DNA from 3 places in the Sanguibacter sp. Z1732 genome. Region 3 is predicted to be linked to each of the others. Evidence: riboswitches for the same ligand, from Rfam matches in the RefSeq annotation. Region 3 holds a riboswitch; each other region holds the start of a gene.

Region 1 (10,082 bases), 600 kb from region 3:
GAACTGCACGCCCGCGCCGATGCCTTCGACGCCGCGGCCCTTGCCGCCGAGCAGGTGCACGAGAGTTACGGCGCCCTGTGGCACTTCGGGGACGACGGCGTGATCTCGGTGCAGGTCGAAGCCACCGACGTGGCGCCCCCGGTGCTGTCGGGGGTGGAGTGGGCCGGGCAGGGTCTGCTCAGTTACTACCTGCGTTGGTACCCGGTAGCGGTAGAGGCCGGCGAGGAGGAGCCGGCCGTCCCGGAGCAGGTACGCGCCCTGATCGAGGACAGCGCGGCGGCGTTGCTGGCCGCCGTGGGTGGGGTGGTGGCCGACGATGACGGTTTCCTGGTGGACCTGGGACTGGATGTGGACCCGAGCGAGAGCGACTGAGGGCGAACAGGGTGTGAGGCTGCCCACCGCGAGGGTGGGTCAGCGCCGGGAACCGGTCCCGGATCCTGGGCCCGGGTCGGGGTACCGGCGCGCGTTGATAACATGACCGACGGATCGCACCGCCCACATGCCCACATCTCCCCGGGGCGAAGACACGGCCATGCCCGGGGTTGATCGGTGCATGATGGGCACAACTTGACCACGCCCACCACCCCCGAGGAGCGGACGTGCTGCAGCTGCTGGCGCTACACCTGGTAGCGGCTCTGGCTGCCCCCACGCTGATGCGTGTGTTCGGCCGGCGCGGCTTCATCGTGCTGGCACTGGTTCCCCTCTCGGTGGCGGTGTGGGCGCTGGCGCATACCCGCCAGATCATGGACGGCAGCCCTGTCCATGTCCAGGTCAATTGGATCCCCACGCTCGATGCCACGCTGGACTTCCGCGTCGACGGTCTCACCTGGCTGATGATGCTGCTGGTCGGCGGAATCGGGTCGATGGTGCTGTTCTACTGCGCGTGGTACTTCGCCAGCGGCGCCAAGTACCTGAACCGGTTCGCCGCCACCTTCGTCGCCTTCGCCGGGTCCATGCTCGGTCTGGTCGCCACGGACAACACGCTGGTGCTGTTCGTGTTCTGGGAACTGACCTCGATCACCTCCTACCTGCTGATCGGACACTACTTCGAGCGGAAGGGCTCGCGCCGTTCGGCGATGGAAGCCCTGGTGGTGACCGTGAGCGGCGGCCTGGCGATGCTCGGTGGTGCCGTCATCCTGGGAGAGATGCCCGGCGGGTCCTATCGGTTCTCCGAACTGGTGGCCGCGCCCCCGGAGCACTCTGCGCTGCTGGCCGCCGCCCTGGTACTGGTGCTGTTGGGTGCGCTGAGCAAGTCCGCCCTGGTGCCGTTCCACTTCTGGCTGCCCGGTGCGATGGCCGCGCCCACGCCGGTCAGTGCCTACTTGCACGCCGCCGCCATGGTCAAGGCCGGTGTGTACCTGGTCGCTCGTCTCGCGCCCGGCTTCGCCGAGAACCCGGTGTGGTACTGGATGGTGCTGATCAGCGGCTCGGCCACGATGCTGCTGGGCGGATACCGGGCGATGCGCCAGCACGACCTGAAACTCCTGCTCGCCTTCGGCACCGTCTCCCAACTCGGCTTCCTCATCCTGCTCGTGGGCCAGCCCGACCGCGGTATCGCGCTGGCCGGTCTGGCCCTGCTCGGGGCGCACGCGATGTTCAAGGCGGCGCTCTTCCTCACCGTCGGCGTCATCGACGCCGCCGCCGGCACCCGGGACCTACGCGAACTGTCCGGTCTGGCCCGCAATCTCAAGGGCGCGTTCGTTCCCGGGCTGCTCGCGGTGATCTCCATGGTCGGGCTGCCGCCGGCGGCCGGTTACGTGGGCAAGGAAGCAGTCCTGGAGGCGCTCAACGACGGCGGAGAAGCGCGCCACTGGGTGCTGATGGTCGTGGTGGTGGTCGGTTCCGTTCTCACCTTCGCCTACGGTGTGCGGTTCCTCTGGGGCGCCTACGCCCGCAAGGCGGGAGTGCCCGAGACCCCGCTCGATCGCGAGCACGTCGGGCTGTTCATCTCCCCGAACCTGCTGGCCGCCGGCGGACTGATCGCCGGATTGCTGCCCGCGCTGGGGGAGTACCTGCTCGCCCCCGTACGCCCTGAGTTACCCGGTGGGGCAGCCCGGGCACCTGACCCTGTGGGCCGGATTCGGTATCCCACTGGGACTGACGGGGCTCATCATCGTGTTCGGGTCGCTGCTCGCCCTGGGCCGCCCGATGGTGGAGCGGTTCCAGGAGGCGATCAGCCCGCCGGTCGATGCCGACCGTACCTACCGCGACTCGATGCGCTTGCTGGACCGGTTCTCGGCCTCGCTGACCTCCTACACCCAGAGCGGTGCACTGCCGGTCTACCTGGGCGTGATCCTGCTGGTCGGGATGGCGTTGGTGACCACGGCGATGTTCACCGGCGGGGTCACCCCGGGGGAGGTCAGGTTGTGGGACTCCCCGGTCTCCGGCGCGATCGCTGCGGTGATCGTGATCTCGGCGCTGCTGGTCACCCGCGCCCGGCGCCGGATCAAGGCCGTGGTGCTGATGGGGGTGGCCGGTTACGGTGTGGTGCTGCTCTTCGCCCTGCACGGCTCCCCGGACCTGGCGCTGACCCAGGCGCTGGTGGAGACCGTCACGATCGTGGTGTTCCTGCTCGTGCTGCGCCGTCTGCCGGCCTACTTCTCCAACCGGCCCCTCGTGGCCAGCCGATGGTGGCGAGCCGTTATCGCCATCGGTGCCGGTGTGCTGATGTCCATGCTCGCGCTGACCATCCCCGGCACCCGGATCCACGAGCAGATCTCCCAGGACCTCCTCACCGAGGGTTACCAGTTCGGTTGGGGCAGCAACATCGTCAACGTGACCCTGGTGGACATGCGCGCTTGGGACACCATGGGTGAGGTCGCGGTGCTGCTGGTCGCCGCCACCGGGGTGGCCTCCCTGGTGTTCCTGCGGCACCGGCAGCGCAGTGTGGAGCGCGTCAGCGACTACGACCCCGAGCGTCCCCGCACCTGGAGCAGGGGCCTGACCCCGGACCCGGCGATGCAACGACTGGGAGAACCCGGCACACCGATCGCCGGCCGGCGGGGTCAGCCGTGGCTGCCCGGTGGTGTCACCCTGGCACCGTATCGACGCTCGGTGATGTTCGAAGTGATCACTCGGATGCTGTTCCACACCATGTTGGTGCTGTCGGTGTGGCTGCTGTTCGCGGGACACAACGCCCCGGGCGGCGGGTTCATCGCCGGGATGATCGCCGGGGTGGCGCTGATCGTGCGGTACCTGGCCGGGGGCCGCTACGAACTGGGTGAGGCGCTGCCGCTGCAGCCGGGTGGGCTGCTCGGCGGCGGGCTATTGGTGGCCACCGGCACCGGCATCGCCCCGCTGTTCTTCGGCGGTCAGGCGCTGCAGTCCTTCCGGCTGGACCTCGACCTCGGCATCCTCGGCGAGATCCACCTGCTCACCACCCTGGCGTTCGATATCGGGGTCTACCTGATCGTCATCGGACTCGTCCTGGACATCCTGCGGACCCTGGGTGCCGAAGTGGACCGTCAGGGTGAGGCCGAAGGGCGGGCCGCCCCCGACGTCGCGCACGACTCCCCCCGGTCTGCGGTCGGTGACGCCGACGTGCTGGACGACCTGAGAGCCGGCGTAGGGGGTGCGGGCGGATGATCGAAGCGAGTCCGAGCCTGGCCCTGGTGATCGCGGTCGGCGTGCAGTTCGGTGCCGGGGTGTACCTGCTGCTCGAGCGGAGCCTGACCAGGGTGCTGGTCGGCATCTACCTCATCGGCAACGGAGTGAACCTGATGTTCTTGCTCGCCGGCGGTGCCGCCGCGAGCCCTCCGCTGCTCGGGTCCGGGCCACAGGAGGAGATGGCCGATCCGCTGCCGCAGGCGATGGTGCTGACCGCGATCGTGATCAACCTGGGGCTGACCGCGTTCGTGCTGGCCATGGCCTATCGCACGTGGCAGTTGCACGGCCACGACGAGGTGCAGGACGACCTGGAGGACCGCCGACTGGCTCAGCGCCTGGAACGCGGTGAACTGGACACCCGCGACGACGACCTCGGGGTGAGCCTGGCTGTCGAGGCCGCCGAGGCCCGTGACGAGACCGAGGAACCGGGGATCGAGGAACAGCCGTCCCCGTCCACCCCGAACGTGAGCGCCGACGACTCGTCAGCCGAGGGCCCGGGTGGAGCAGTCCCCGGCGCCCCCGACTCGAAGGGGGGCGCCACATGAACTGGCTATTACCGATGCCGGTGATCCTGCCCCTGTTCGCTGCCGGCTTCGCCCTGGCCATGGCACGCCGTCCCAAAGCACAGTTGGCGGCCTCGGTCACCACCTTGACCGTGGTCCTGGGGATCGCGATCGCGTTGGTGGCGATCACCCACGCCCAGGGACCCCAGGTGGTCAACCTCGGCAACTGGAGCGCCCCGGTGGGCATCGTGCTGGTGGCCGACCGGCTCTCCGCGCTGATGCTGGTGGTCTCCGCAGTAGTGCTGCTAGGGGTGTTGCTGTACTCCGTGGCCCAGGGTCTCGCCGACGGCGATGAGGGCGCCCCGGTGGCGATCTATCACCCCACCTACCTGGTGCTGGCCGCCGGTGTGTCCAACGCCTTCCTCACCGGGGACCTGTTCAACCTGTTCGTCGGGTTCGAGATGTTGCTCGCGGCGAGTTACGTGCTGCTCACCCTGGGTGGCACGGGCTCGCGGATGCGGGCCGGGTCGATCTACGTGATCGTGTCGCTGCTGTCCTCGATGCTGTTCCTCATCGCCATCGCGATGATCTACGCGGCCACCGGCACGTTGAACCTGGCGCAGTTGAACGTGCGCCTGGCGGAGATCGATCCGAATGTCTCCCTGGTGCTGCAGATCCTGTTGTTACTGGCCTTCGGCATCAAGGCGGCGGTCTTCCCGCTGTCGATGTGGCTACCCGACTCCTATCCCACAGCCCCGGCACCGGTCACCGCGGTCTTCGCCGGGCTGCTCACCAAGGTCGGCGTGTATGCCATCATCCGTACCCAGACGCTGCTGTTCACCGACGGGCGGATGGACACGATCCTGATCGTGGCCGCGATCGTCACCATGGTGGTGGCCATCCTCGGCGCCGTGGCCCAGGACGACATCAAGCGACTGCTGTCCTTCACCCTGGTCAGCCACATCGGCTACATGGTGTTCGGAATCGCCCTCGCGAATCAACTCGGCCTGTCCGCATCGATCTTCTACGTGACCCACCACATCACCGTGCAGACGGCATTGTTCCTCGTGGCAGGGCTGATCGAGCGCAGGGGTGGCAGCACCTCGTTGGAGCGCCTCGGCAGCCTGACCAAGGCCGCACCGGCGCTGGCGATCTTGTTCTTCATCCCAGCGATGAACCTCGGTGGAATCCCGCCCATGTCAGGGTTCCTGGGCAAAGTGGGTCTGGTGCAGGCCGGCATCCAGCACGATTCGTCCCTGGCGTATGTCGCGGTGGGCGCGAGCCTCGTGACGTCACTGCTCACCCTGTACGCGGTGGTGAAGGCGTGGAACAAGGCGTTCTGGCAGACGGCCCCCCAGCCTCTGCCAGAGACCGACGTACCTCGCAGCATGTTCGCCCCCGCAGCGGTCATCGCCTCGATCGGAGTGCTGCTCGCCGTCGTCGCCGGTCCGTTGTACGCCTACACCGACGCGGCCGCGCGGGACCTGCGTGCCCAGTCGCCCTACGTCTCGGCGGTGCTGCCCGACGGCGAACGTGGCGAGGGCATCTCCCACCAGGTGGAGCCCGAATGAGAACCCAGCCTGCCCACCCGTCCGCTCCGACCGGCCTGAGCGCTTGGCTGAACCGATGGCCGATGCTGCTGTGGATGACCGCGCTGTGGGTGCTGTTGTGGGGTGACCCGACCCTGGCCAACGTGCTGGCCGGGTTCGGCGTCGCGGTGCTGCTGGTGCTGTTGACACCGATGCCCGCGGTCGGATACGCCGGCCGGGTGAGTATTCCCGGGGCGGTGTGGCTGATCGCCCGCTTCATCGTCGATGTGCTGCTCGCCTCGGTGGAGGTGTCGAAGATGGCGCTGCACCCGCGCCGGGGCCCCGAGGGCGGCGTCATCCGCATCCGGCTGCGTTCGGAGTCCGACCTGATCCTCACCCTGACCGGGGTCTTCACCTCACTGGTTCCCGGTTCGATCATCGTGGAGGCGCATCGGCTCACCGGCACCCTCTACGTGCACGTGCTCGATCTGCCCACCAGCGGGGGTGTCGAGACCTTCCGCCGGCAGGTACTCCTCCAGGAGCGGCGCCTGTTGTACGCCCTGGCCAACCAGGAAGACCTGGCCCGTGCCGGATTGCCGCGCCGGCGCTGGTGGGGTGGGCCGGACCGGGCAGCGCTGGATCCCGGCCCTGCCGGGCGCGCTGCGGGGGCCTCCGATGGCAACGCTGGGGAGGTGGACCGATGAGTGCGCCGGTGTTGTGGATCTGCGGGATCCTGGTCGTCGGAGCGGTCCTGGTGGCGCTCTTCCGCGTGGAGCGCGGCCCGAGCATGCTGGACCGGATCGTGGGCCTTGATGTGGTGATCGCGGCCCTGATCGGCACCGTGGCCCTGTGGTCGGCCACGACCGGACGGGTGGACCTGGTGCCGTTGCTGACGGTGATGGCAATCGTCGGGTTCGTGGCGGCGGTGACCCTGGCGCGGTTCGCGGCCGCAGAGCCGGAGGATGAGGGCCGGATCCTCAGCGAAGAGGAACTCCAACGGCTCGAGGCAAGGCATGCGCTGGATGACGATGCCGAGGAGGACGAGCGATGAACTCGGAACTGCTGCGCGAGATCGTCGCCTCTGCCTTCTTCATCACCGGCAGCGCGCTCGTGATGGTCGCAGCGATCGGGATGGTCCGGTTCCCGGACCTGCTGTCACGGTTGCACGCAGCCACCAAACCTCAGGTGCTCGGCATCATCCTGATGATGAACGGGCTGGCCCTGACGCTGGGATCCTGGCAAGTGGGTTGGAAGGTGCTCCCGGTGATCATCTTCCAACTGGTGACCGCTCCGATCGCCGCGCACATGGTGGGCCGCGCAGGGTACCGCACCGACAAGGTGCGTTCAGACCTGCTCGGAGTCGATGAACTCACCGAGGACCTGGAGGCCGCGCGCGCCGAGATCGAGGACACCCAGGCCTGAACGTGCCGGTGCCGGCCTCGCGCTGGTCAACGAGCGACGTCGCCGCTGGACAGCCACTTGTGGGCGCCGCGGCTGGCGTAGGCGCGGACCAACGCCACCAGCGCGCTGGAGATCGCCGCGAAGAGCACGATCTCAGCGATGGGCATGCTTCCGTCCTTGTCGTCGGTTGGTGGCTCATGACCGGTGACGCTCTTCCAGGCGGTCCCGAGGACCTTGTTCGCGACGAGGCCGGCGACGATGGTGGCAACGGCGGTGACGACTCGCTCCATGGCAGATCTCCTTTACGACGACTGCACCCAGCGTAGCCGTCCACGATCCTCGCGCGCCCGTCGGCCGCACCGGCCGACGGGGTGTAGCCTCGTGGGTGCGACAGGGGAGCGTCGGCCGAGTCAGGTGCGGCGCTGAGAGTGCGGCCACCCGCAGACCCTCGAACCTGCTCCGGTTAGCACCGGCGAAGGGAGTCGAGCATCTCTCCCGTGGCGTCGCGCCGCGGACCCCTTCTCACATCACGCTGAGGAGGAAGAATGAATCACCACACCATGTCTCGCCGCCGGCCCGGGCGGGTCGGCCCGGACCCCGGGCGGATCGGACACCTTGCCGCGTTCACCGCCCTGGCACTGGCCGTGGCCGGCTGCACGGTGGGCGCCGGGAACGACAACCCCGACACCCCCACTGACGACGACGCGGACTCCACCGCAGTAGGGGAGGGCGAGACCACCGGCGGCGAAGGCACGGTCCAGGTGGTCACGCACGACTCGTTCCACGTCTCGGAGGATCTGATCAGCCAGTTCGAGTCCGACTCCGGCTACACGCTGTCCTTCAGCGCACCCGGTGACGGGGGAGCCCTGGTGAACCAGCTGATCCTGACCAAGGACGCGCCCCTGGGCGACGTCGCCTACGGCATCGACAACTCCTTCGCCTCCCGCGGCATCGCCGAGGACGTCTTCAGCCCCTACACCTCCGCTGCGCTGCCCCCGGCCGCCGAGGACTACCTGATCGACGGCGGAGACGAACTCACACCGATCGACGTGGGCGATGTGTGTCTGAACATCGACACCGCCTGGTACTCCGAGGCCGGAGTCGCCGAGCCGTCCGACCTGGCCGACCTGACCGGGCCCGACTACGCCGACCACGTGGTGGTGACCAACCCGGCCACGTCCTCACCCGGCCTGGCGTTCCTGTTGGCAACGGTCGCCGAGTTCGGGGACGGCTGGACGCAGTACTGGCAGGACCTGGCCGACAACGGCCTGCTCGTCGTCGACTCCTGGTCCACCGCCTACTCCGAGGAGTTCTCCGGCTCGGTCGGGCAGGGCCCGCGCCCGGTGGCGTTGTCCTACTCCACGTCGCCGGCCTTCGAGGTCGGACCGGACGGGGAGGACCCGACGACGACGGCGATGCTCACCTCATGCTTCCGTCAGGTGGAGTACGCCGGGGTGCTGGCCGGGGCGGACAACCCCGAGGGCGCCGAGGCGTTCATCGACTTCCTGCTCAGCGACGCCGTCCAGGCCGACATTCCCGGCCAGATGTACATGTACCCGGTCAACCACGACCTGGAACTCCCGCAGGAGTGGACCCGATGGGCCCCCCTCGCCGAGGAACCGTTGACGGTGGACCCGGCCGAGATCGATGAGAACCGTCAGGACTGGATCCAGGCTTGGACCGACATCGTGATCGGCTGAGGATGGGAGCCAGCACCGCCCGGCCCAGCCCGGGACGGCCCAGCCTGACCCGGCCCAGCCCGGCACGGCCCGGTCCTGTCCGGGTCTGCGTGGCCGGGCGTTGCGCTGCCGCCCGGGCGGGTCTGCGCACCACGTCAACCTGTCGGTCGCGGGCCGCCGGGCAGGACGGGTCCTGAGCATGGCACGGTGGCTGCGAGGTTGGGTCTGGGTGCTCGCGGCCGCCGTGCCGCTGGTGTTCCTGGCCATCTTCTTCGCCTGGCCGGTGACCACCTTGGTGTTGCGCGGTTTCGTGCCGGACGGGGCGTGGGACCTCAGCGGCTTCACCGAGGTGTTCGCCCGCCCGCGCACCTGGCGGATCCTCTTCCTCACGATCGCGCTGGGGGTGCTCGGCACCGTCTTCTCGGTGCTGCTGGGCGTTCCCGGTGCCTATGTGCTGTACCGGCGCACGTTCCGCGGCCAGCGGATCCTGCGGGCATTGATCACGATCCCGTTCGTGCTACCCACCGTGGTGGTGGGGGTGGCGTTCCGGGCCTTGCTGGCCGCTGACGGGCCGCTGGGATTCCTGGGCCTGGATCGCACCTTCACCGCGATCGTGCTGGCGCTGGTGTTCTTCAACTACGCGATCGTGGTGCGGACCGTGGGCGGGTTCTGGGAGCGTCTGGACCCGCGCACCGAGCAGAGCGCCCGGGCGCTGGGCGCCTCCCCTGCGCGCGCCTTCTGGTCTGTGACAATGTCGGCGCTGACCCCGGCAATCACCTCCGCCGCCTCGGTGGTGTTCCTGTTCTGTTCCACTGCGTTCGGTGTGGTGCTGGTGCTGGGCGGGATCCGGTTCGGCACCATCGAGACCGAGATCTGGATCCAGACCACCCAGTTCCTCGACCTGCGCACCGCCGCGGTGCTCTCGGTGCTGCAACTCTCGGTGGTGACCGCCGCGCTCATCACCTTCTCCCGTGCCCGGGCCCGGCGGGAGGCGGCCCTGAAACTACACGGCGCCCAGCACCAGGCACGCCGGCTGCGGTTGTGGCAGCCCGTGCCGCGGCGTCGAGAGCGAGGGTTACGGGCGAAGTCGAGTGTCCGCACCGTCGGTCTCGGCCAAACGGCTCGAAGTCGAGGCCGGTTCGCCGCCCGCTGGGGCCGCCCGGGGCCGGATCTGCCGGTGGCCGCGGTGACCGCCGTGGTGATCGTGGGCCTGCTCGCGCTGCCCCTGGCTGCGCTGGTGGTGCGCTCGCTGCGCACGCCGTCGGGTACGTGGGGGCTGGACAACTACGTGGCCCTGGGCAGCACCGGCGGACCGAACGCGCTCACCGTGACGGTGTGGGACGCGGCCGCGAACTCCCTGCGGG
Region 2 (10,082 bases), 1.3 Mb from region 3:
GTGACCATCGCCACGGTGGCCCGGCCCCGCGGGTGCACCCAGTCCAGCCGGCCCCGCAGCGCCGGTGTGACGCCCGAGCCGATCGAGGCCAGGTGGTCCAGGATCACCCCGGCCCGGTCGGCGCTGCCCCAGGCGTGGATCACCTTGACCACGGACTGCCCCACGGCGACCGACCAGTTGGTCATGTCCACCCCGAAATCGCGTTCGTCCGCGCCGGTGAGAGGTCGTGACCGGCCGGCGGACGACGGCGCAGGACCGGCCGCCGGCGCAGGACCGGCGGCGGACGGTCCGGTCGCGTTCTGGCCGGGCCGGGTGATCTCCACATGCCCCGGGGTGGCCGGCAGATCGGCCGCGCGGGCCTGGTCGGGCGGGGTGGGTGCTACGGAGGCGGCGCCTGCAGACGGCGCGGGTGCGTCGTCGTCGGCCGGCCCTGCCGTGATGGCATTCACCAGGTCCGCAGCCAGTCCGTCGCCGGCACGGGCCGGCACACCACGGGCGCTGAGCGCCTGCACCCGCGTCGTCCTCGTCCAGCGCCAGGCGCCCGTGCCGGGTCCTCACCACGTCCATGGGCCACAGCCTCTCAGGTCCCGCCCGCTGTCGGACGGGAGCAGGCGTTGACGCGCGTGGGGGCAGCGGCGACGTTCAAGCTCGGGCTAGGCTTGCGCAGCCAGGCGCACATCGATGAGGAGACCTCCGTGACAAGAGAATCCCTGACCTTCCTGTTCCTACCGGAGAGTGCCTACGGGCCGACGAACAACTGCATCGGGGTCGGTAAGGAACTGGTGCGCCGCGGGCACCGGGTGGTCTTCGCGTCGGAATCCTCTTGGGCCGGCCAACTCAGTCCGCACGGGTTCGTCGAGGACCTGGTGGACCTGGAGCCACCAGCGCAGGACGAGGCCGAGCAGGACGCGGGGGCATTCTGGAAGAACTACATCCAGGAGATCTCCCCGGAGTTCCTCAAGAGCACCCAGGAGCAACTGACCACCGTGAGTCGCCCGATCCTGGAGGCGCTGATCGAGGGGGTGAAGTACTCCGCACCGGCGCTGCGAGAGGTGGTCGAGCGTAACCAGCCCGACGTGACGATCCTGGACAACGTGCTCACCTTCCCCGCCCTGATGACCTCCCCGGCGAAGTACGTGCGGGTGGTCTCCTGCAACCCGCTGGAGGTTCCCGGGGAGAACATCGCCCCGGTGTTCTCCGGGTTGGGGCAGGACGACCGGGAAGGCTGGGCCACCTTCCGCGAGGCCTACGAGCGCTCCCACCGGGAGGTGTGGGAGGACTTCAACGCGTGGGTGCAGGAACAAGGTGCTCCGCCGCTGCCCTACCTGGAGTTCAGCCACGCCGGTGACCGCAACCTGTACCTGTACCCCGCCGAGATCGACTACACCGACGCCCGTCCGCTGGATTCGACCTGGTACCGGATCGACTCGGCGGTGCGCGAGACCGAGGCCGAGGCGGACATCCCGGCGCACTTCCTGGACGGATCCAAACCGCTGATCTACTTCAGCCTCGGCTCCTCCCTCGGGGGCGCCGACGTGGGGCTGATGCGCAGCGTGATCGCCGCCCTGGCCGAGACCGACTATCACATCATCGTCTCCAAGGGCCCGCTGCACGCCGAGATCGAACTCGCCGACAACATGTGGGGCGCGGAGTTCCTCCCGCAGACCACGATCATCCCGAAGGTGGACCTGGTGGTCACCCACGGCGGCAACAACACCGTCACCGAGTCGCTGCACTTCGGGAAGCCGATGGTGCTGATGCCGCTGTTCTGGGACCAGTACGACAACGCCCAACGCGTGCACGAGAAGGGCCTGGGACGGCGCGTGGACACCTACCGGGTGAGCGCCGCCGAACTGCGCCAAACGGTGGCGGACCTGCTGGCCGACACCGCGATGCGGGCCGAGGCCGAGCGCATCGGGGAGCGGATCCGGGCCCGGCGCGGCTTGCACAGGGCGGCGGACCTGCTGGTCGAGATCGGGCGGGAGGGTGTGGCGGAGCGAGCCGGCTCATGGCGTGCGCGAACCCCCGAGCCACCGGGCTCGTGAGAGGCTCGGCCCATGACTGACTCCGTCTCCACCGAACGGCCCTCGGCCGCCGCGGGCACACTCCTGGACCTGATCAACCCCGCCACGGGGGAGGTCACCCGCACGGTGCGCCTGTCCACGATCGACGACGTCGATGCCGCCGTGGCGAGCGCGGGTGCGGCGGCGCCGGACTGGGCCGGGCGAACCCCCTCCGAACGCGCGCGGGTGCTGTTGCGGCTCGCCGATGCGCTGGAGGCGCACACCGATGAACTGGCGGCGTTGGAGGTGGCCGAGACCGGTAAGCCGTGGACCGTGGTGGCCGAGGGGGAGATCCCGTTCGCCGCGGACAACCTACGCTTCTTCGCCGGGGCGGCCCGTTCCACCGACGGCACCGGGGCCGGGGTGTTCTCCGACGGGTACACCTCGATGATGGTGCGCCGCCCGGTGGGGGTGGTGGCCAGTATCGCCCCGTGGAACTTCCCGCTGGTGATGGCGGTGTGGAAGATCGGACCCGCACTGGCCGCGGGCAACTCGGTGGTGATCAAACCGGCCCCGTTGACGCCGAGCAGCACCGTTCGGATCGCCGAACTGGCCGCCGAGTGCGGGCTGCCCGAGGGGGCGCTCGGGGTGGTCGCCGGAGACGGTGATGTGGGCGCGGCGCTGGCCGGGCACGCCGGGGTGGACATGGTCAGCGTGACCGGGTCCACCCAGACCGGCAAGGCGGTGATGCGCGGGGCGGTCGAGGGCGTCAAACGGGTGCACCTGGAACTGGGCGGCAAGGCCCCGGCGGTGGTCTTCTCCGACGCCGACATCGCCCAGATGGCCCACGCGGTGGCGATGGGCGCCACCTACTCCACCGGTCAGGACTGCACCGCCGCGACCCGGGTCTACCTGCAGCGGGAGATCTTCGATCAGGGGGTCGATGCCCTGCGGGCCGTCATGGAAACCGTGGTGGCCGGGGACCCCCACGACCCAGCGACCCACATCGGACCACTGATCTCCGCCGCCCACCGGGAGCGGGTGCACGGCTTCGTCACTCGCGCGGTGAGCCAGGGGGGCGAGGTGCTCACCGGCGGGGAGCCGCTGGAAGGGCCGGGGTTCTTCTACCCGCCCACCCTGGTGGTCGGCGCCGCGCAGGACTCCGAACTCGTCCAGGGCGAGGTGTTCGGACCGGTGCTGGTGGCGCTGCCCTTCGACGATGAGGAGCAGGCGGTGGCTCTGGCCAATGACAGCGCCTACGGGCTGGCCTCCTCGGTGTGGACCTCCGATGTGGCCCGGGCGATCCGGGTCAGCCACCGGTTGGAGGTGGGGGTGACCTGGATCAACGACCACCTGCCGATCGCTTCGGAGGCCCCGCACGGGGGAGTGAAGGGGTCAGGCTTCGGCAAGGACATGAGCATCGAACCGGTGCTGGACTACTCGGTGACGCGGCACGTGATGATCCGGCACCAGGTGCCCCCGGAGACCACCGGGTTCCGGCCCGCCTGAGGCTCACCCGCGCCGGGCGCGGCGACCGGCCCCGGGTGAGCCCGCGAAGTGGTGCAGTGGGCCGTGGCCGGAGCCGACCTGGAGGTCATCGGCAGCGGCCAGGGCGGTGGTGAGCCAGGCCTTGGCCACGCGCACGGCGGACTCCCAGTCGCCCTCACGCTCGACCACCCGGGTAGCGATCGCCGAGGAGAGCGAGCAACCGGTGCCGTGGGTGTTGGGAGTGTCGATCCACGCCGAGGACACCTGGGTGACGCTGCCACCGGGCCAGACCAGCAGATCGGTGGCCCGTTCCCCGGGCAGGTGCCCGCCCTTGGCCAGCACGCTCACCCCGTACTTCCTGGCCACCTGGCGCGCCTGCGCCGTTGCCTCCTCCCAGTCCCCAGCGGTCTCGGTTTCGGCGAGCACAGCCAGTTCGGGGATGTTCGGGGTGATCAACCCGGCCCGTGCGATGAGGCCGGACAGCGCCCCGGAGGTATCGGCGTCCAGCAGTCGGTCTCCGCTGGTGGCCACCATCACCGGATCGAGCACCACGTAGGCTGCCGTGCTGCGCTCCAGCCACCCGGTGACCACCTCGATGGTGGCCGTGTTTGCCAGCATCCCGATCTTGACCGCATCGACCCGGATGTCCTCGCTGATCGCCTCGAGTTGGTCGACCAGGAACTGCGGTGGGGGGACGTGCACACCCCGGACCCCGCGGGTGTTCTGTGCGGTCAGCGCAGTGACCGCCGCCATGCCGTATCCGCCGTTGGCCGCGATCGACTTGATGTCCGCCTGGATCCCCGCGCCCCCGGAGGGGTCGGATCCGGCGATGGACAAGACGCGCGGAATGCTCATGCGCCGGCCTTGCCCGGGCCGGATCCTGCGGCGTCCCAGTCGGTACGCAGCCCCCGGGCCACCGTCTCGGGATCCGGCGCCGCACACAACGCCGAGACCACTGCCACCCCGCCGGCCCCGGCCCGCCGCAGCGGCCCGGCGTCCTCGGGCCGCACGCCGCCGATCGCCACGCACGGCAGCGGCGTCCGGGCGGCGAACCGGCCGAACCCCTCGATACCGAGCGCGTCCGGGTGGTCGGTCTTCGTCGTCGTCGGCCGGATCACCCCCACTCCCAGGTAGTCGACGGTGCCCCCGGGTAGGGCGGCGACGGCTTCTAGGTGCGCGACTGTATTGGCAGTGAGACCGACGATCGCCTCCGGTCCCAGTTCCGCACGGGCCGCGACCGCTGCGTCATCGAGTTGCCCCAGGTGCACCCCGTGCACCGGCAGGCCGCGGCTGCGTGCGGCGACGACGGCGTCGAGCCGGTCGTTGACGAGCAGGCGCGCCCGGCCATCGATCACCTCGGCGAGGTGCGTCAACTGACGCAGGTGATCGTCCAGGTCGGCCTCCTTGTCCCGCAGTTGCACGGTGTGCACCCCCCCGGCCACCGCGGCTGCCACCGTGGCGGGCACGCCGCGCGGTGCGCACAACTCGCGGTCGGTGACCAGGTAGATGCCCGGCTGCATTCAGGCCTCCTGCGGGTCCGGCGCCGGTGCCGCCAGCACCTCGACCCGAGCCTGCTCGATCACCTGCTCCGGGGTGATGCCGGCCAGTGCGTCCAGGAACGCGGGCAGGAACGTGCCCGGGCCGTGAGCGTCGGTGGCAGCCTGTTCGGCGGCGATGCCGTAGACCACGTGCGCGGCGGCTACCGCGGTCAGCGCGCTGGTGGTCCCACGGGCACCGAGCATCGCGGCGATGATCGAGCCGAGTGCGCAGCCGGCGCCGGTGATCCGGGTGAGCAGCGGGTGGCCGTTATCGACCCTGATGGCCGCTGACCCGTCGGTGATGAGGTCACGCGCACCGGAGACCGCCACCACCATCGAGGTCTCGCGGGCCAGGGCTGCGGCGACCGGGGCGGCTGTGTCGGTGTCGTCTGCGGAATCCACCCCGCGCCCACCGGCCCCGGCGCCTGCCAGTGCGATGATCTCCGAGGCGTTGCCGCGCACTGCCGTGGGCCCGGCGGCGAGCAGTTCGGCGGCGAAACCGGTGCGCAACGGCAGGGCTCCGATCGCCACCGGGTCAAGCACCCACGGGGTGCCGGCTTCGCTCGCGGCGCTCACCGCCGCCCGGCCGGCGTCGCGCTGCTGATGGGACAACGTGCCCAGGTTGATCAGCAGTCCGGAAGCCATCGGGGCGAACACCCCCGCCTCCTCGGCCGTGTCCACCATGGCCGGTGCCGCCCCGATCGCCAGTAACGCGTTGGCGGAGAAGTTCGTAGCCACGTGGTTGGTGATGTTGTGCACCAACGGGCTGTGCTCCCGCAGGGCTCGCAGCAGGTGCGCGGCCTGCTCTGTCACGTCGACCGCCTCCGGAAGGCCTACCGATTCGGTGTGACCGGAGACATCAGTCATGGACATTCCCTTCGCTAGTACGAACTAGTGCAGGTTCGACGGGTGTCATCTCAGCCGCGCGGTGGGCGGCACCCCGTGTCGTGATCTCCGAGTCTAACAACCCCACCCCGCAGAAGGTCGGGTCACCCCACACCGGCCGCCCCCCCGCCGCCACCCACGCCGCCCTCACCGCAACCACCACCGCCGAGGGCGACCCTGGCGGTCGAGGGCGAGTGGTAGGAACGTCGCCGTCGACCACAACGCTCGTTCTCGAGGGCGGCAGTGTGCCGGAATAGATCCGGTGGCGGTGATGTTTGTAGGGGTGTATATGCAAATGCATCGAGTTTCTTGAGAGGCCTGCACCATGCAGTTCGGAATCTTCAGCGTCAGTGACGTCACCACTGACCCCAGCACCGGTCACACGCCGAACGACACCGAGCGGGTACGGGCGATGATGACCATCGCCCAGCACGCCGATCAGGCGGGGTTGGACGTCTTCGCCACCGGTGAACACCACAACCCGCCGTTCGTGGCCTCCTCGCCCACCACGATGCTGGGCTACCTGGCCGGGACCACCAAGCACATCACGCTGTCCACCGCGACCACCCTGATCACCACCAACGACCCGGTGAAGATCGCCGAGGACTACGCCATGCTGCAGGTGCTCGCAGACGGCCGGATGGACCTGATGTTGGGCCGCGGTAACACCGGCCCGGTCTACCCCTGGTTCGGCCAGGACATCCGCCAGGGCGTGAACCTCGCGATCGAGAACTACGCCCTGCTGCGCCGCCTGTGGACCGAGGACGTGGTGGACTGGGACGGGAAGTTCCGCACTCCGCTGCAGGGCTTCACCGCCACCCCCCGCCCGCTGGACGGGGTGCCGCCGTTCGTGTGGCACGGCTCCATCCGTACCCCCGAGATCGCCGAGCAGGCCGCCTTCTACGGCGACGGGTTCCTGCACAACAACATCTTCTGGCCGATCGACCACACCAAGAAGATGGTCAGTTTCTACCGGAAGCGCTTCGAGCACTACGGCCACGGCAAGGCGGACCAGGCGATCGTGGGCCTGGGCGGACAGTTCTTCGCCCGGAAGAATTCCCAGGACGCGTGGAACGAGTTCCGGCCCTACTTCGACAACGCCCCGGTCTACGGTCACGGACCCTCGATGGAGGACTTCACCCGCGAGACCCCCCTGACCGTGGGTTCACCGCAGCAGATCATCGACCGCTACGCCACGATGCGCGAGCACGTGGGCGACTATCAGCGGCAGTTGTTCCTCATCGATCACGCCGGGTTGCCGTTGAAGACGGTGCTGGAGCAGATCGACATCCTGGCCGAGGAGATCGTGCCGGCGCTGCGCGAGATCAACGAGGCAGCCCGTCCCGCGCATGTCCCCTCGAACCCGCCCAGCCACGCCGACCGGGTGGCCCAGGTCGCCGAGGCCGGCACGTCCCAGGGCCAGCACGTGGCCGGCGAGGACCGCTGGACCGGCCGCCGAGCCGAGGACGACGTCGCTACCGCCGCCGCCGGCGCCGCCCAGCGTGGCGCCGCGTTCGGACTCTGAAGAAAGGACTCACCCCTGATGACTACCCGCACGATCGTCGCCATCTCCGGTGGCCTGAACAAGCCCTCCTCGACCCGGCTGCTCACCGACCGGCTGGTCGAGGCCGCCGTGAGTGAACTCAAGGCCCGCGGCGTCCAGGCGCAGGTGGAGGTCGTGGAACTGCGCGACCACGCCCACGACACCGTCAACGCGATGCTGTCCGGGTTCCCCTCCGGAGACCTCAAGGGAGTGCTGGAGCGCCTCGCCGCCGCCGACGGCGTCATCGCCGTCAGCCCGATCTACACCACCGGAGCGTCGGGGTTGTTCAAGTCCTTCGTGGACATCATCGAGAAGGAGGCCCTGACCGGGATGCCGGTACTGCTGGGGGCCACCGGCGGTACCGCGCGGCACTCCCTGGCGCTGGAGTACGCGATCCGGCCGATGTTCACCTACCTGCGGACCGACGTGGTCACCACCGCGGTGTTCGTCGCCACCGACGACTGGTCCGGTCAGGCCGACGACGTCAATCCGCTCCCGGCCCGGATCAGCCGGGCCGGTCGCGAACTCGCCGAACTCGTGGCGGCCCGGGACGAGACCCCCGGGCGACCTGTACGACGACGTCCCCTCCTTCGAGGCGATGTTCTCCAAACTCTGAGCAACGCTCAGCCGAGGTCCGTACCCGCCGCGGGCGCCTTATCGCACCGGGAATGGTGAGTACTGGTCGGCGGCCACGGCGGGGCGTATGGTCGAACCAGCACTCTCAAGGAGGTCACGATGACCCGCAGATGGCACCGCTGGCTACCGGCCGCAGTGGTCGGCGTCGTGATCGCGGGCGGGGTCGGGCTCGCGGCGCAGGCCGATTCGGCCGACCTGCCCGAGAAGTCACCCGAGGACGTCCTGACCATGGTGGCCGAGCACTCGGTGGAGGCATTCTCCGGGGAGTTCCAGACGAGCACCGAACTCGGACTGCCCGATCTGTCCGGCCTGGATGGTGCCTTCGGCCACGGGAACCGCGGCGGCATGCCGGCACCGGATCTCGCTGAGGATGCCGCACCGGAGCAGACCCAGGGCGCCGGTGATGAGAACGCCGGGCAGCGCGGCGGCTCCGGAGTGGGTGAGGTCCTGGAGTTGCTGACCGGCGAGCACACCGCACGGGTCTACGTCGACGGGCAGCAGGGGCGCATCCAGGTGCTGGACGATCTGGCCGAACGGAACGTGATCCGCACCGAGGAGGAGGTGTGGTTCTACGACTCCCGTGAGAATGCCGCCACCCACCTGGCGTTGCCGGCACCCGGCGACGAGGTGTGCCGCCCCGGCCAGGGGCCACACGGTTCCTGGTTCGACCACGGCGGCCAGCCGCCTGGCCCCGGGCCGGTCCCCACACCGGATGAGGTCGCCGCCGACGTTCTGCAGGCCCTGGAGACCGATACCGACGTCACCGTCGGCGCGGGCGAACGCGTGGCCGGGCGTTCGGCCTACACCCTGGTGCTGGCGCCCGGCAGCGAACACTCCCTGGTGGAGCAGGTGGCCTTGGCCGTCGACGCAGAGACGGGCTTCCCGCTGGGCGTCACCGTGCACGCCCGCGGCCAGGACGAACCGGGTTTCGGGCCCAGTACAGCGCGATCACGTTCGAGCCCCCCGATGCCACGCTCTTCGACTTCACCCCGCCCGCCGGGGCGAGCGTGGAGGAGGTGGAGCTCCCGCCGTGCCCGGAGGGGGCCGGGACCGGGGCACCCGAGAAGCCGGACGACCACGTGGTGATCGGGCAGGGTTGGGACGCGGTCCTGGTGCTACCGGTGGACGAATCCGGCGCACTGGATGATCCACTCGTGCGCGAACTCACCCAGGACACCGGCGCCGGGCGTCTGCTGTCCACAAACCTGCTGTCCGTGCTGGTAACCGACGACGGGCAGGCCCTGATCGGTGCCGTCACCCCGGAGTACCTGCAGTCCCTCGCCGGGTCGTGACCGAACTCGCCGTCCGCACCGAGGGCCTGACCAAGACGTTCGGTACGCACAAGGCCGTCGACGACCTCGACCTCGTGGTCCCGCGCGGAAGCGTGTTCGGGTTCCTCGGGCCCAACGGCTCGGGCAAGACCACCACGATCCGACTGCTGCTCGGGCTGGCCTCGGCCACGGCCGGCACCGCGCACGTGCTCGGGCACCACATGCCACAGGGCCTGGGTGAGGTCCTGCCACGAGTCGGCGCCCTCGTGGAAGGACCCGCGCACTATCCCTACTTGTCCGGTGCGGCGAACCTGCGGCGCCTGGATGCGGCCAACCCTGCCGCCCCGCCCCGCACCCGGGAGACCCGCGTGGCGGCGGCACTGGAGAAGGTCGGTCTGAGTCACGCCGGAACCAAGCGGGTGCGCGCCTACTCCCTGGGCATGAAGCAGCGACTCGGGATCGCCGGCGCCCTCCTGATGCCACGGGAACTGCTCGTGCTCGACGAACCGACCAACGGGCTGGACCCGCAGGGCACCCGGGAGGTGCGGACGCTGGTGCGGTCCCTCACCGGGGAGGGGGCGACCGTGCTGGTCTCCAGCCACCTGCTGGCCGAGGTGGAGCAGACCTGCAGCCATGTCGGAGTGATGAGCCGAGGCCGGTTAGTCGCCCAGGGCAGCCTGGCCGATCTGCAGGATCTGGGGCAGGCGCGGGTGCGGGT
Region 3 (10,082 bases):
CGCGCGGGAGGAGAAGGCCGGGGTGCGAGCACGTTCGACGGGGAGCCGGCTGGCGTCCTCGCGGCTGGCCCGCCGGTTGCGTACCTCCGCCGGCGCCCGAATCCCGGCCATCGCGGGCTTGGGTGGCGCCCCGCGCGAACTGGACCCGCTCATCGAGGCGGTCCTGGTCGCCGTCACCCGCCGCGAACTCAGCCCGGCCGAACAGCAGGTCGCCGAGCGCATCGAGGTCCGCCGGGAGGAACTCAGGGCCTCGGACCGGATGGTGGAGTACCGCGACTACGGCGCCGGCGCTCCCACCACCGCAAGGCCGACCGACGACGAGGCCGCGGCCGGGCGCCTGGGCACCCAGTCTTTGGGGCGCCTGACCACGGTGGCGAGCAAGGACGGGATGTGGGCGGCGCTGCTGATGCGGCTGGTGCGGCACACCCGCCCCCACTCATGCGTGGAGATGGGCGCAGCGGTGGGGATCTCCGCCGCCTACCAGGCCGCCGCGCTGCGCCTGAACGGGCACGGCCACCTGGTCACCTTGGAGGGCGGGCAAGCCCTGGCCGAGGTTGCCGAGGCGACCCTGGCCTCCCTGGACCTGTCCGGCATCGCCCGGGTGGTCCCGGGCCGCTTCGCCGACACCCTACCCGCGGTCCTGGGCGAGGCCGCACCGGACTACGTGTTCATCGACGGCCACCACGACGGGCAGGCCACCACCGACTACTTCGCGCGGGTGGAAGCCGTGATGCCCCGCGGGGTGGTGGTCCTCGACGACATCGACTGGTCCGAGGGCATGCGGCACGCGTGGCAGGAGATCAGCACTGCACCCTCGGTGGCGGCGTCGGTGGACCTGGGCCCGTTGGGGGGGTGTGCGTGTTGGGTGAGTCGCGCGCTCCGCTGCACTGCCGCCTGGAGTACTGACCGGGGCGCCACCGCCACCACCGTGCTCACCCTGGACTGGCCCCTCAGACCCGCCCCGAGGGCCCGCGGCCGCGACCCCCACCCAGCGGGCCGCGCGGGCCGGGTCGGCGCCCGCGCGCCGACCCGGCCGGCACGTCGCGCCGAGGGCGAGCCTGGCAGCCGAGGGCGAGCCCGGTAGGTATCGCCCTGGGTGGCAACGATCGCCCTCGGTGGCCGGGGAGCGTGGGCGGCCCGCCCCGAGGGCCAGCGGACGCTGCCCTCGCCCAGCGGGGCGCGCGGGTGCAGGCGATGCAAGGGCAGTGGTGCCTCAGTCGTCGTCGGCGGTGTCGTCGTCGGCGGTGTCGCCGTCGCCGCCGTCGTCGGGCTCGTCCTCGACGTCGAGCCCGCCGAGGATCTCCCGCATGTGCGTGATCTCGTGCTGCTGGCTGTTCAGCATCGACTGGGCCAGGTCCACCAACTCAGGGTTCTCCCCGTCCAGGATCACGTCCTCGCAGATGCTCGAGCGGGCCTCGTGCAGCGCGATCATCTGCTCCAGGTAGAGCGCGTTGGCCGCATCCCCCGACGCCGGACCGAGTTCACGGATCTCGGCATCGGTCACCACCTCGGTGTCCTGCTCCTGGGGAACCTCCGCACCCCAGTCGGTGAGCATACCCTCCAGGGCCTGCACCTCGTCGTAGTGGGAGGTGTACAGACTCAGGGAGAGCGTGTCCACCTCCTCCACCACATCGGCCTTGGACCGGATCACCTGGTGCAACTCCAGGCTGGTGCGGTGCAGCGCGATGAGTTCCTGGGCGTGGGTGACGTCGTCGTCGCTGAACTGCGGCTCGGCCTCCGGTTCGTCCTCCTGCTCCTCCTCTTCGGCGGCGGTGGTCTCCTCGGTCTCGGTGGGCTCGGGGCGCTCCGGGGAGGGGTCGGTGCAGGAACTGAGTGCCAGTGCGGCCACCAGGGCCACCGCGGCGCTGACCAGGCGGCGGCGCATCATGCCGGGCTGGGGGTAGGAACGATCACGCGCTCCACCCTACTTGGCCGGGGTGATCCGGATGGGGACGCTGCGCCCGCGTCGCAGGGCCTGTTCGAGCACGACGAAGCGGGGCTCGGGCAGATCGGCGAACGTGCGCCGGGGCAGCGCGGCCACCTGCGCCAGCACCGGATCGGCCAGCACCTGCTCACCCAGCGCCCGGTCCCCGCCGACCACCAATCCCTGCGGCAGTTCCGGCGCGGACCCGGCCGGGCCGGGCAGCAGGTGCGCCGCGGCCAACTCCACCACCGCACCCACCAGCGCATCGGCCTGGTTGCCGCGCCGGCGGGCGAACCGCTGCTGGGACCACCCGCCGGCCGCGGTGCGTGACTGCACGTACTTGGTGCCGCTCTTGTGGGAGCGCAGCCGGGGGCCTTCGGCCCGGCCGACGGCGTAACCTCCGCGGCGGATCAGCACCAGTCCCAGGTGGGTCGGCGGGGCGCACCAGGCGCTGATCGCGGCCAGCGTCGCCGCGCTGGTGGCGTCGGGGTTGGTGGCGTCGGGGTCGGGGTAGTCCGCGCTGGTGGCGTCGGGGTTGGTGGCGCCCGGGTCGGTGGCGTGCGCGGTGCCGGGCTCCTCCCCGGCCCGCAGGTCGAGGCCGGTGCCATGGCTGGCCCGCCCGCCGGAGGCACCGGAGCCGAGGGGCCACCGGGAGAACTCGGCGAGTTCCCCGTCACCGCCGCGGATCCGCACGACCTCGGTTCCGTCGTCGTCGGCCGTGCTTTCGGGCAGCACCACGGCCCCCTCGTGACGGTCGGCGAAGCCGGTGATCCACGTACCGATCCGCTCGATCGGCACGTGCACCGTACGGACGGTCATGACGTCCTCAGCGGGCCGATGCGCACCGGTCAGCGGGTGACGAGCCCGGCCAGTTCCTCCCCGGCCAGGTAGGCGCGCACGTTCTGCTCGATCAGCGGCTCGGAGTTGCGCGGACGCCCACCGGCCGAGTGCGGGGTGATGATCACGTTCGGAGCGGACCAGTACGGGTCGTCGGCTGGCAGCGGTTCGGTGCGGAACACATCGAGTGCGGCTCCGCCGATGCTGCCCTGGTGCAACGCCTCCAGCAGCGCCGCATCATCCACGGTGGCCCCGCGGCCCACGTTGACGAACCAGGCGTGCTGCGGCAGCGCCTCGAACACCGCGGCGTCCACGATGGCCTCGGTGCGGGGGTTGGCGGGCAGGATGTTGATCAGCACATCGGTGCGGGGGAGTTCGTCCGGCAGGTCCGCCGCGGTGATCACCGGGAACCCGGCTCGCTCCCCGGCGGTGGAGGCCACCCCGGTCACGGTGGCGCCCATCGCGGCCATCCAGGGGGCCAGCTTCTGCCCGATGGAGCCGAAGCCCCAGATCAGCACCCGGGCCCCGGACAGGGTGGAGAAGTTGCCGGTGCGCAGCGCCTGGTTGCCGCCCAGGCGGGTCTCGTCCCATTCGTTGTCGGCCTGGTAGAGCACGCACAGGTCCAGTCGGCGGGCCGCGGCCAGTACCATCGCGAGGGTGTGCTCGGCCACTGGACCGGCGTGCAGACCCAGCCCGGAGGTCATCGTGATGTCCTCGCTGAACCCGGCGTTCACCGCGGCGTCCATGCCGGCCATCAGGCCCTGCACCCACTTCAGGTTCGGCAGTTCCGCCGGGAGTTCGCCCATGCGGTGCCCGGGTGTGGCCCACAGCACGATCGCTTCGGCATCGCGGTGCTCCTGCGGGATCGGCTCGGTCACCGCGTAGGTGACGGGCTGCACCTGGTCGGGCAGGTTGAGGTCAAGGTTGATGGAGTCGGGCAGGAGCAGTTTCACGAAGGGTCCTGGGGGTCGGGGGCGGGTTCGGTGGTGGGTGCGCCGGTGGGTGCGGCGAATTCGGGACGTGGGCGTAGCCAGGCCCAGATCAGGCCGGCCGCGCCCAGCACGACGCCGGCCACGGCGAGCGAGACGAGTCGGCCGTCGGCGCCGTAGCCGAGCAGGTGGCGGGCGCCGAGCACCAGCAGGACGGCCAACAGATCAGGATGCCCACGCTGAACATCAGCACGGAGGGCACCCTGGCCGGCTGCAACTCCTGTGGTGTTCGTTCGGGGTCGAGGCTGCGCACCTGTTGATGGTAGAGCCTCGGGCTACTGCGGTGGTGCGGCGGGTGCGGCGGCGCTGGCGGGCCGTGCGGCGGCGGTGGTGAAGGGCGCGCCGACGGCGGTGAGTGGCGCGGCGTTAGTGAGGTGTGCGCGGCGGTGGTGAGGTGTGCCGACGGTGAGGCGTGCGCGGCGGTGGTAGGGACGCGCCGACGGTGAACCGTGCGGCGGTGGCGGTGCTGCGGTGGTGACCCGCTGCGGTCGGGCGAGGTGCCGTCGTCGGGCAATTCCCACCTGATGGGCGGGATTGGACGGAACCGAGTTGGGCTGGCCAAGATAGTGCCCCATGGGACAATCCACGCGCGAGGATGAGCGCACCTCCGGATTCGCCGGCTTCCTGGACCGCTACTTCGAGATCTCCGCGCGTGGCTCCACCATCGGGCGTGAGATCCGCGGCGGCCTGGTCACGTTCTTCGCGATGAGTTACATCATCGTCATCAACCCGCTCATCCTGGGCACCGTGCCCGACGGTACGGGCAACTTCATCGGCGGGATCGAGGAGCTGGCCGTCCCCCGGGTGGCGGCGACCACCGCCCTGGTCGCCGGGGTGCTGTGCATCGCGATGGGTCTGGTGGCGCGATTCCCACTGGCCATCGCCGCAGGCATGGGCCTGAACGCCGTAGTGGCCTACTCGATCGCCGCGCTGCCCGACGCCGGGCTGACCTGGGCCGACGCGATGGGCATCGTGGTGCTGGAGGGCATCATCATGCTCGTCCTGGTCCTGACCGGGTTCCGGCAGGCGGTGTTCCGCGCGGTTCCGTTCGAGTTGAAGATGGCCATCAGTGTGGGCATCGGATTGTTCATCGCCTTCGTCGGCCTCGTCAACGCCGGCATCATCCGGATCCCGGCCTCCATGGCCACGCCGGTGGAACTGGTGAACGGGTCGCTGGGTGGGTGGCCCTCGCTGATCTTCGTGATCGGGCTGTTCACCGCCGGCATCCTGTGGGTGCGCAAGGTTCGCGGGGCGCTGCTGATCGCGATCGTGGTCGGCACCGGCCTGGCGATGCTCGCCGAGGCGTTCCTGAACGTGGGGCGGGCCTCGGAGGACAACCCCTGGGGTTGGCAGCTCAACCCGCCCGAGATCAGCGGTGAGATCATCTCGCTGCCCGACTTCGCCCTGCTGGGCCACTTCTCCCTGCTCGGGTCGATCGAGAAGGTCGGCATCGTCGTCGTCCTGCTGCTGGTGTTCACCCTGATGCTGGCCGACTTCTTCGACACCATGGGCACGATGGTGGCCGTGGGCGCCGAGGCCAAGTTGCTGGATGAGCAGGGCAACCCGCCGCGGACCCGAGAGATCCTGGTGGTGGACTCCTTCGGTGCCATCGCCGGCGGCGCGGGATCGGCCTCGACGGCGACCGCTTACATCGAATCCGCAGCCGGTGTCGGTGAGGGTGCCCGGACCGGGCTGAGCAGCGTGGTGGTCGGCATCGCGTTCCTGCTGGCCACGCTGTTCTCCCCGATCGTGGCGCTGGTGCCTTTCGAAGCGGCTACGCCGGTGTTGGTGCTGGTGGGCTTCCTGATGATGGCCCAGGTGACCGGGATCGACTGGAAGCGCACCGAGGTGGCGATCCCGGCGTTCCTGACCATCCTGATGATGCCGCTGACCTTCTCCATCGCCGCGGGGATGGGCGCCGGGTTCATCGCCTACGTGATCATCCAGGTGGGTGCCGGCCGGATCCGCAAGGTGCACCCGCTGATGTGGGTGACCTCGCTGATGTTCGTCTTCTACTTCGTGCGCGGTCCGATCGGAACGCTGCTCGGGGGTTAGTCCGGGCGGCGGTCCGGGCGCTGGGCGGCGCGGGCGGGCGCGGGGCGGCGCGGGTGGCGCGTCCGCCGGCGGCTTGGGCTTGGCGCGTGGTCCGGGTGGGCCGGTGTTCTGGGTGGGCCGGTGCTCCGGGTGGGTAGGTGCACCGGGTAACTGCTGCTCCGAGTGACCGCGCTGCGGTTGGTGCACCGGCGCCCGCCGATGGACCATGGGGTATGACCCGCTCCGCTTCGCCCCGCACCTGGAGGTTCTCCGGTCGGATCGCCGGGTGGGGGACCGCGGGTGGAACCCGGTTCGTCGTGGGCAACTGGCACACCACTCCGCTGGGGCCATTCGCGGGGGTGATGGTGCAGCATCCGCACGGGCATCGAGTGCTGCTGGCGCCATCGACGGAGGTCGCCGAGTTCGTCTCGGCCACGTACCAGTTCGATGCCGTCGAGCCCGCGAACGTGACCGTGCACCGGTATGCACCCAGGCCCCCGGCAGGTGCGCGTGCGCGTGACGCCGTTGCGTGGGGAATGGCAGATCCCGGCTCCTCCCAGCCGCCCGTACCGGCCGAGGCGCTGCCGCGGACCGTGCCCACCATGGCGGGGGAGCGGTGGCAGAGACGAAGCCGGCCCGCTGTCCGCAACCGTGCAGATCGGCAAGCGGGCAGCGGTGGGTTGGCTGTTGCGCGCGCTGCCCGCTGCGGTGGCCGGTGCGCCCTGGTTCACCCTCCTGACCGATCCGGTCGCGCGGGTGGCCCTGCCAGGGGTGCGTACCCGCGGTTCGGCCGGGGGTGGGCGCAGGGAGTACTACGGCGCGAGCGACCTCCATCGTCTCGCCGGTGCTCGTACCTCGTGGGATGGAACGGACCTGGGCGCGATGGTTCCGATCGACCCGCCGGTGCGGTTCGGGTTCGCCTCCACCCCGGCGACGCCCAGCCTCACCGACTTGGTCACCACGGTGCGCGGCGGGGCTCCCTGAGCGCGTACCCCACACGGCCAGTGCGCGAGGCGGACGGGCCCTCGTGAACTGGTCTGGCGCGGTTACCTCCCGCGGGCCCGCGTGGGTGAGCCAACCGAGATGGTCAGGTGGGTCGCCACGTGCGGGACGGTGGTGCCCACCTGGGCCCACGCGTCGACGGCGGTGGCCACCACCTCCGCGAGGTCACCGGTGAGTTTGGTGGCGTAGTGGGCCGCTGGGGCGGCAACGCCGCGCTCCTGCGCTCGGGTGATGGCCGCCTCGATGATGGACATGTGTTCGCCGGCATCGTCCCCACCATCGAGTAGCGGGTACAGCGACCACTGCGCCACCGCCTCGATTCCGGTGGGTTCCAGGCGCACCGGGGCCACCTCGGGCAGGATCGTGGAGGTCAGGTCGCAGGTACGTTCGCCCGGGCAACCGCGGGAGAACAGCACATGGGCGGCGACGTGCCCGCCACCGGAGTGCCGGGAGGCGGCGGCGATGGCAGCCACGAGGTAACCGGCCAGGTCCTGTTCGGCCGGCACCGCCCGGGCACCGACGTATGTGCTGACCTCGTCGGTCTCGATCACCAGCCCCTCGGCGACGCCGCTCGCCTCCACCTCGGTGAGGGAGTCCAGGATCACGCGCACGAAGTCGTCGGTGTGCGGGTGGATGCTGAATCGCATCCCGACGCCCAGTTCGCGTGGGGTGGCCGCGCTGGTGCCGGTCGTGGCGACCTTCTCCGTGCTGCCGTGGCCGGTGGTGCTCATCGGTGTCCTCCGGCCCCGGGGTACCTCATGAGCCGCCGATGCTCATCGGCGGGTGCCCAACTCCCTACGCCGGTACGAACCGGATCAGGTGGACGGGTCTGCGGACTCTCCGCACTCTCAGCGCTCTGCGCGCTCCCCGGGGGTTGGTTCGACGCTAACCGTGGCGGACCGGCGCTGTCCACTCGGGTGCCGATCGGCCTCGGGCGCCTACCGGCGAAATCAGCATTAGTCGGTTCTACCTGCAGGTTCAGCCGATCAATGCTGACTTCGGCGGGGTCTGGTGGGCTGGGGTTAGGGGGTGGGGGTGGGTGAGGTGGGGGTGAGGGCTTGGCGGACTTGGTTGGCGATGGTGCCCGAGGGACGCAGGTCGCGGCTGGTGAATCGCAGGATGGTGGCATCCGCCTCGGCCAGCAACCGGTTCTGGCGCTGCCGGTCCCGGAAGAGCGCCTCGGGTTCGCTGTGGACCTGGCGTCCGTCCATCTCGACGATGATCCAACCGCCGTCACGGCGCCGCCACCCCATGTCACCGCGCCCGATGAACGTACCGGTGGCATCGCGCAACACCACCTGGAGTTGATCCGGTGGCAGGTCGTGGTCATGGCAGTCGAGCCGTGCCCACGTCTCTAATGGCGACTCGGCGCGACCATCCACCAGCGGCCACCACGAGCCGACCCGAGCGGCACCGCGCCGCCCCTGCAGTCGCCGGCGGACGTCGGTGAGGTCGCTGGTGTTGATGAGCCCTTGGTTGAGGGCCGAATCGATTACGGCCACCCCGTGATCACGTCGCAGGAGCGGCAGAGCGTGGACGAGCGCGGTGGGGACGTCGCTCACCTGCCAGCCGGCGTACCGGACCCGGACCGGTACGTCGCGATATCGGCGCACGACGACGCCGACCGGTCCCCGCAGCCAGCGCCCACCCGTGATTGCTACCTCCGGCGTCAACTGCTGGGGCAGTCCGGCGACCCCGTGCAGGGCCAGGGCGCAGCAACCCACGGCGATGGCGTTCTTACCCATCGCCAGCAGGCCGGTCCAGGCGGCCTTGCGCCGGGCCACGTCGAAGTTCGTTGGACGGTCCGGCTCGGTGTCGTAGACGCCGCGTACGACCCGCTGCCACATCCTGCGAGCCACCAGGGTGGCGCACCGGTCGGCACTGATGCCCAGAGCCCGACATTGCGCGGTCGAAATGAGGCCGCACTGCCAGCGGGTGTACCGCAGCAGGCCCTCCGGGATCGGCACCGTGCGCATGACGCCAGTAAGCACCAATCCCCTGCGCCCATAGCGGCTGCAGGTCAGCACCTGTGGACACAGTTTTCCCCCTGTGCATACCCGCCCACCCCCTGCCTCAACCATGCCCATCGCCCCCGCCCACCCCGTCATCCCCCGGCCGGGGGCGGGAGTCGGGGGCCCGGGGGCCCGGGGGCCGGGGCCGGGAGTCGGGGGCCCGGGGGCCGGGGGCCGGGAGTCGGGGGCCCGGGGGCCGGGGCCGGGAGTCGGGGGCCCGGGGGCTGGGGCCGGGAGTCGGGGGCCCGGGGGCCGGGGCCGGGAGTCGGGAGCCCGGGGGCCGGGGCCGGGAGTCGGGAGCCCGGGGGCCGGGGCCGGGAGTCGGGAGCCCGGGGGCCGGGGCCGGGAGTCGGGAGCCCGGGGGCTGGGGCCGGAAGTCGCGGGCCGGGGGCTGGGGGCCGGGGGCTGGGGCTGGGAGTCGGGAGCCCGGGGGCTGGGGCCGGGAGTCGGGAGCCCGGGGGCTGGGGCCGGGAGTCGGGAGCCCGGGGGCCGGGGCCGGGAGTCGGGAGCCCGGGGGCTGGGGCCGGAAGTCGCGGGCCGGGGGCTGGGGGCCGGGGGCTGGGGCTGGGGCCGGGTGGGGGGCTGGTGGGTTGTTAGCCGTAGGAGTGGCGGCCGATGAGGAACCAGGCCAAAGGGCCCAGGAAGGGTAGGGCGAACACGGCCAGCACCCACAGCGCCTTGATTCCGGAGGTGTAGTTGCGCGACTGCGCGATGGACATGAGCGCGGCGACGATGAGCGCCAGCCACGCCAGCGCGAAGACGACGACCACGAGGCCTCCTGCGGCGGCTTCAAACATGTCCCGACCCTAACAACGCGCCCGGATGGGTACGTGACCTGGGAAGTCAGGTTCCGCAGTAGGTCACGAACGGGGCGGCCTCGGCCGGGGCGGGCTCGGTGTAGCGCTCCAGTCCCGGGCGCTCGGTGAAGGGCTGGGTGATCACGTCCAGCAATTCCTCGAAGGGGCCCAGGTCCGCGGTGCCGGCAGCGGCGAGGGCCTCCTCGACCAGGTGGTTGCGCGGGATGTAGATGGGGTTCACCTGGGCCATCACGCTCGCGTCCGGGCGATAGGAGAGCCAGCGTTGCAGCCACGGCTCGAAGGCAGGCCGCTCGGTCGATGACGCCGCGTCGCCTCCGTTACCGTCGAGCGATGCCGGGGCCGGAACCCCATCGCCACCGGCACTGCCGGACAGCGTCGGTGCCGGAACCTGGTCACTATCGACGTCGCCGAACAGCGTCGGTGCCGGAACCTGGTCACTATCGGCGTCGCCGAACAGTGTCGGCGC

What was found. A riboswitch is a leader RNA that binds a small molecule or an ion and turns the genes downstream of it on or off. The one in region 3 is predicted to bind thiamine pyrophosphate.
Region 1: linked by a shared signal. The riboswitch ahead of ACRRRO_RS08455 (thiamine ABC transporter substrate-binding protein) and the one ahead of ACRRRO_RS11535 (YkoF family thiamine/hydroxymethylpyrimidine-binding protein) in region 3 are both predicted to bind thiamine pyrophosphate.
Region 2: linked by a shared signal. The riboswitch ahead of thiM (hydroxyethylthiazole kinase) and the one ahead of ACRRRO_RS11535 (YkoF family thiamine/hydroxymethylpyrimidine-binding protein) in region 3 are both predicted to bind thiamine pyrophosphate.

The regions. Positions count from the first base shown of each region.
Region 1 is NZ_CP194857.1:1,573,324-1,583,405, forward strand. Features, by position in the region: gene ACRRRO_RS08405 (hypothetical protein) at 1-372, shown strand, start outside; partial or broken gene ACRRRO_RS08410 (proton-conducting transporter transmembrane domain-containing protein) at 837-1,793, shown strand; partial or broken gene ACRRRO_RS08415 (hydrogenase subunit MbhD domain-containing protein) at 2,329-2,532, shown strand; gene mbhE (hydrogen gas-evolving membrane-bound hydrogenase subunit E) at 2,674-3,585, shown strand; gene ACRRRO_RS08425 (Na(+)/H(+) antiporter subunit C) at 3,582-4,151, shown strand; gene ACRRRO_RS08430 (Na+/H+ antiporter subunit D) at 4,148-5,680, shown strand; gene ACRRRO_RS08435 (Na+/H+ antiporter subunit E) at 5,677-6,342, shown strand; gene ACRRRO_RS08440 (monovalent cation/H+ antiporter complex subunit F) at 6,339-6,689, shown strand; gene mnhG (monovalent cation/H(+) antiporter subunit G) at 6,686-7,060, shown strand; gene ACRRRO_RS08450 (DUF4235 domain-containing protein) at 7,087-7,329, opposite strand; TPP riboswitch at 7,422-7,537, shown strand; gene ACRRRO_RS08455 (thiamine ABC transporter substrate-binding protein) at 7,585-8,739, shown strand; partial or broken gene ACRRRO_RS08460 (ABC transporter permease) at 8,918-10,082, shown strand, end outside.
Region 2 is NZ_CP194857.1:915,100-925,181, reverse strand. Features, by position in the region: gene ACRRRO_RS05015 (hypothetical protein) at 1-512, opposite strand, end outside; gene ACRRRO_RS05010 (nucleotide disphospho-sugar-binding domain-containing protein) at 696-2,045, shown strand; gene ACRRRO_RS05005 (aminobutyraldehyde dehydrogenase) at 2,058-3,512, shown strand; gene thiD (bifunctional hydroxymethylpyrimidine kinase/phosphomethylpyrimidine kinase) at 3,516-4,346, opposite strand; gene thiE (thiamine phosphate synthase) at 4,343-5,011, opposite strand; gene thiM (hydroxyethylthiazole kinase) at 5,012-5,896, opposite strand; TPP riboswitch at 5,885-5,982, opposite strand; gene ACRRRO_RS04985 (LLM class flavin-dependent oxidoreductase) at 6,240-7,439, shown strand; gene ACRRRO_RS04980 (CE1759 family FMN reductase) at 7,458-8,132, shown strand; gene ACRRRO_RS04975 (hypothetical protein) at 8,193-9,179, shown strand; gene ACRRRO_RS04970 (hypothetical protein) at 9,176-9,385, shown strand; gene ACRRRO_RS04965 (ABC transporter ATP-binding protein) at 9,382-10,082, shown strand, end outside.
Region 3 is NZ_CP194857.1:2,176,616-2,186,697, forward strand. Features, by position in the region: gene ACRRRO_RS11500 (O-methyltransferase) at 1-1,084, shown strand, start outside; gene ACRRRO_RS11505 (DUF305 domain-containing protein) at 1,214-1,888, opposite strand; gene ACRRRO_RS11510 (acVLRF1 family peptidyl-tRNA hydrolase) at 1,925-2,743, opposite strand; gene ACRRRO_RS11515 (NAD(P)-dependent oxidoreductase) at 2,773-3,714, opposite strand; gene ACRRRO_RS11520 (hypothetical protein) at 3,711-3,911, opposite strand; gene ACRRRO_RS11525 (NCS2 family permease) at 4,324-5,805, shown strand; gene ACRRRO_RS11530 (hypothetical protein) at 6,436-6,768, shown strand; gene ACRRRO_RS11535 (YkoF family thiamine/hydroxymethylpyrimidine-binding protein) at 6,831-7,517, opposite strand; TPP riboswitch at 7,560-7,666, opposite strand; gene ACRRRO_RS11540 (hypothetical protein) at 7,809-8,762, opposite strand; gene ACRRRO_RS11545 (PLDc N-terminal domain-containing protein) at 9,392-9,595, opposite strand; partial or broken gene ACRRRO_RS11550 (protein adenylyltransferase SelO) at 9,642-10,082, opposite strand, start outside.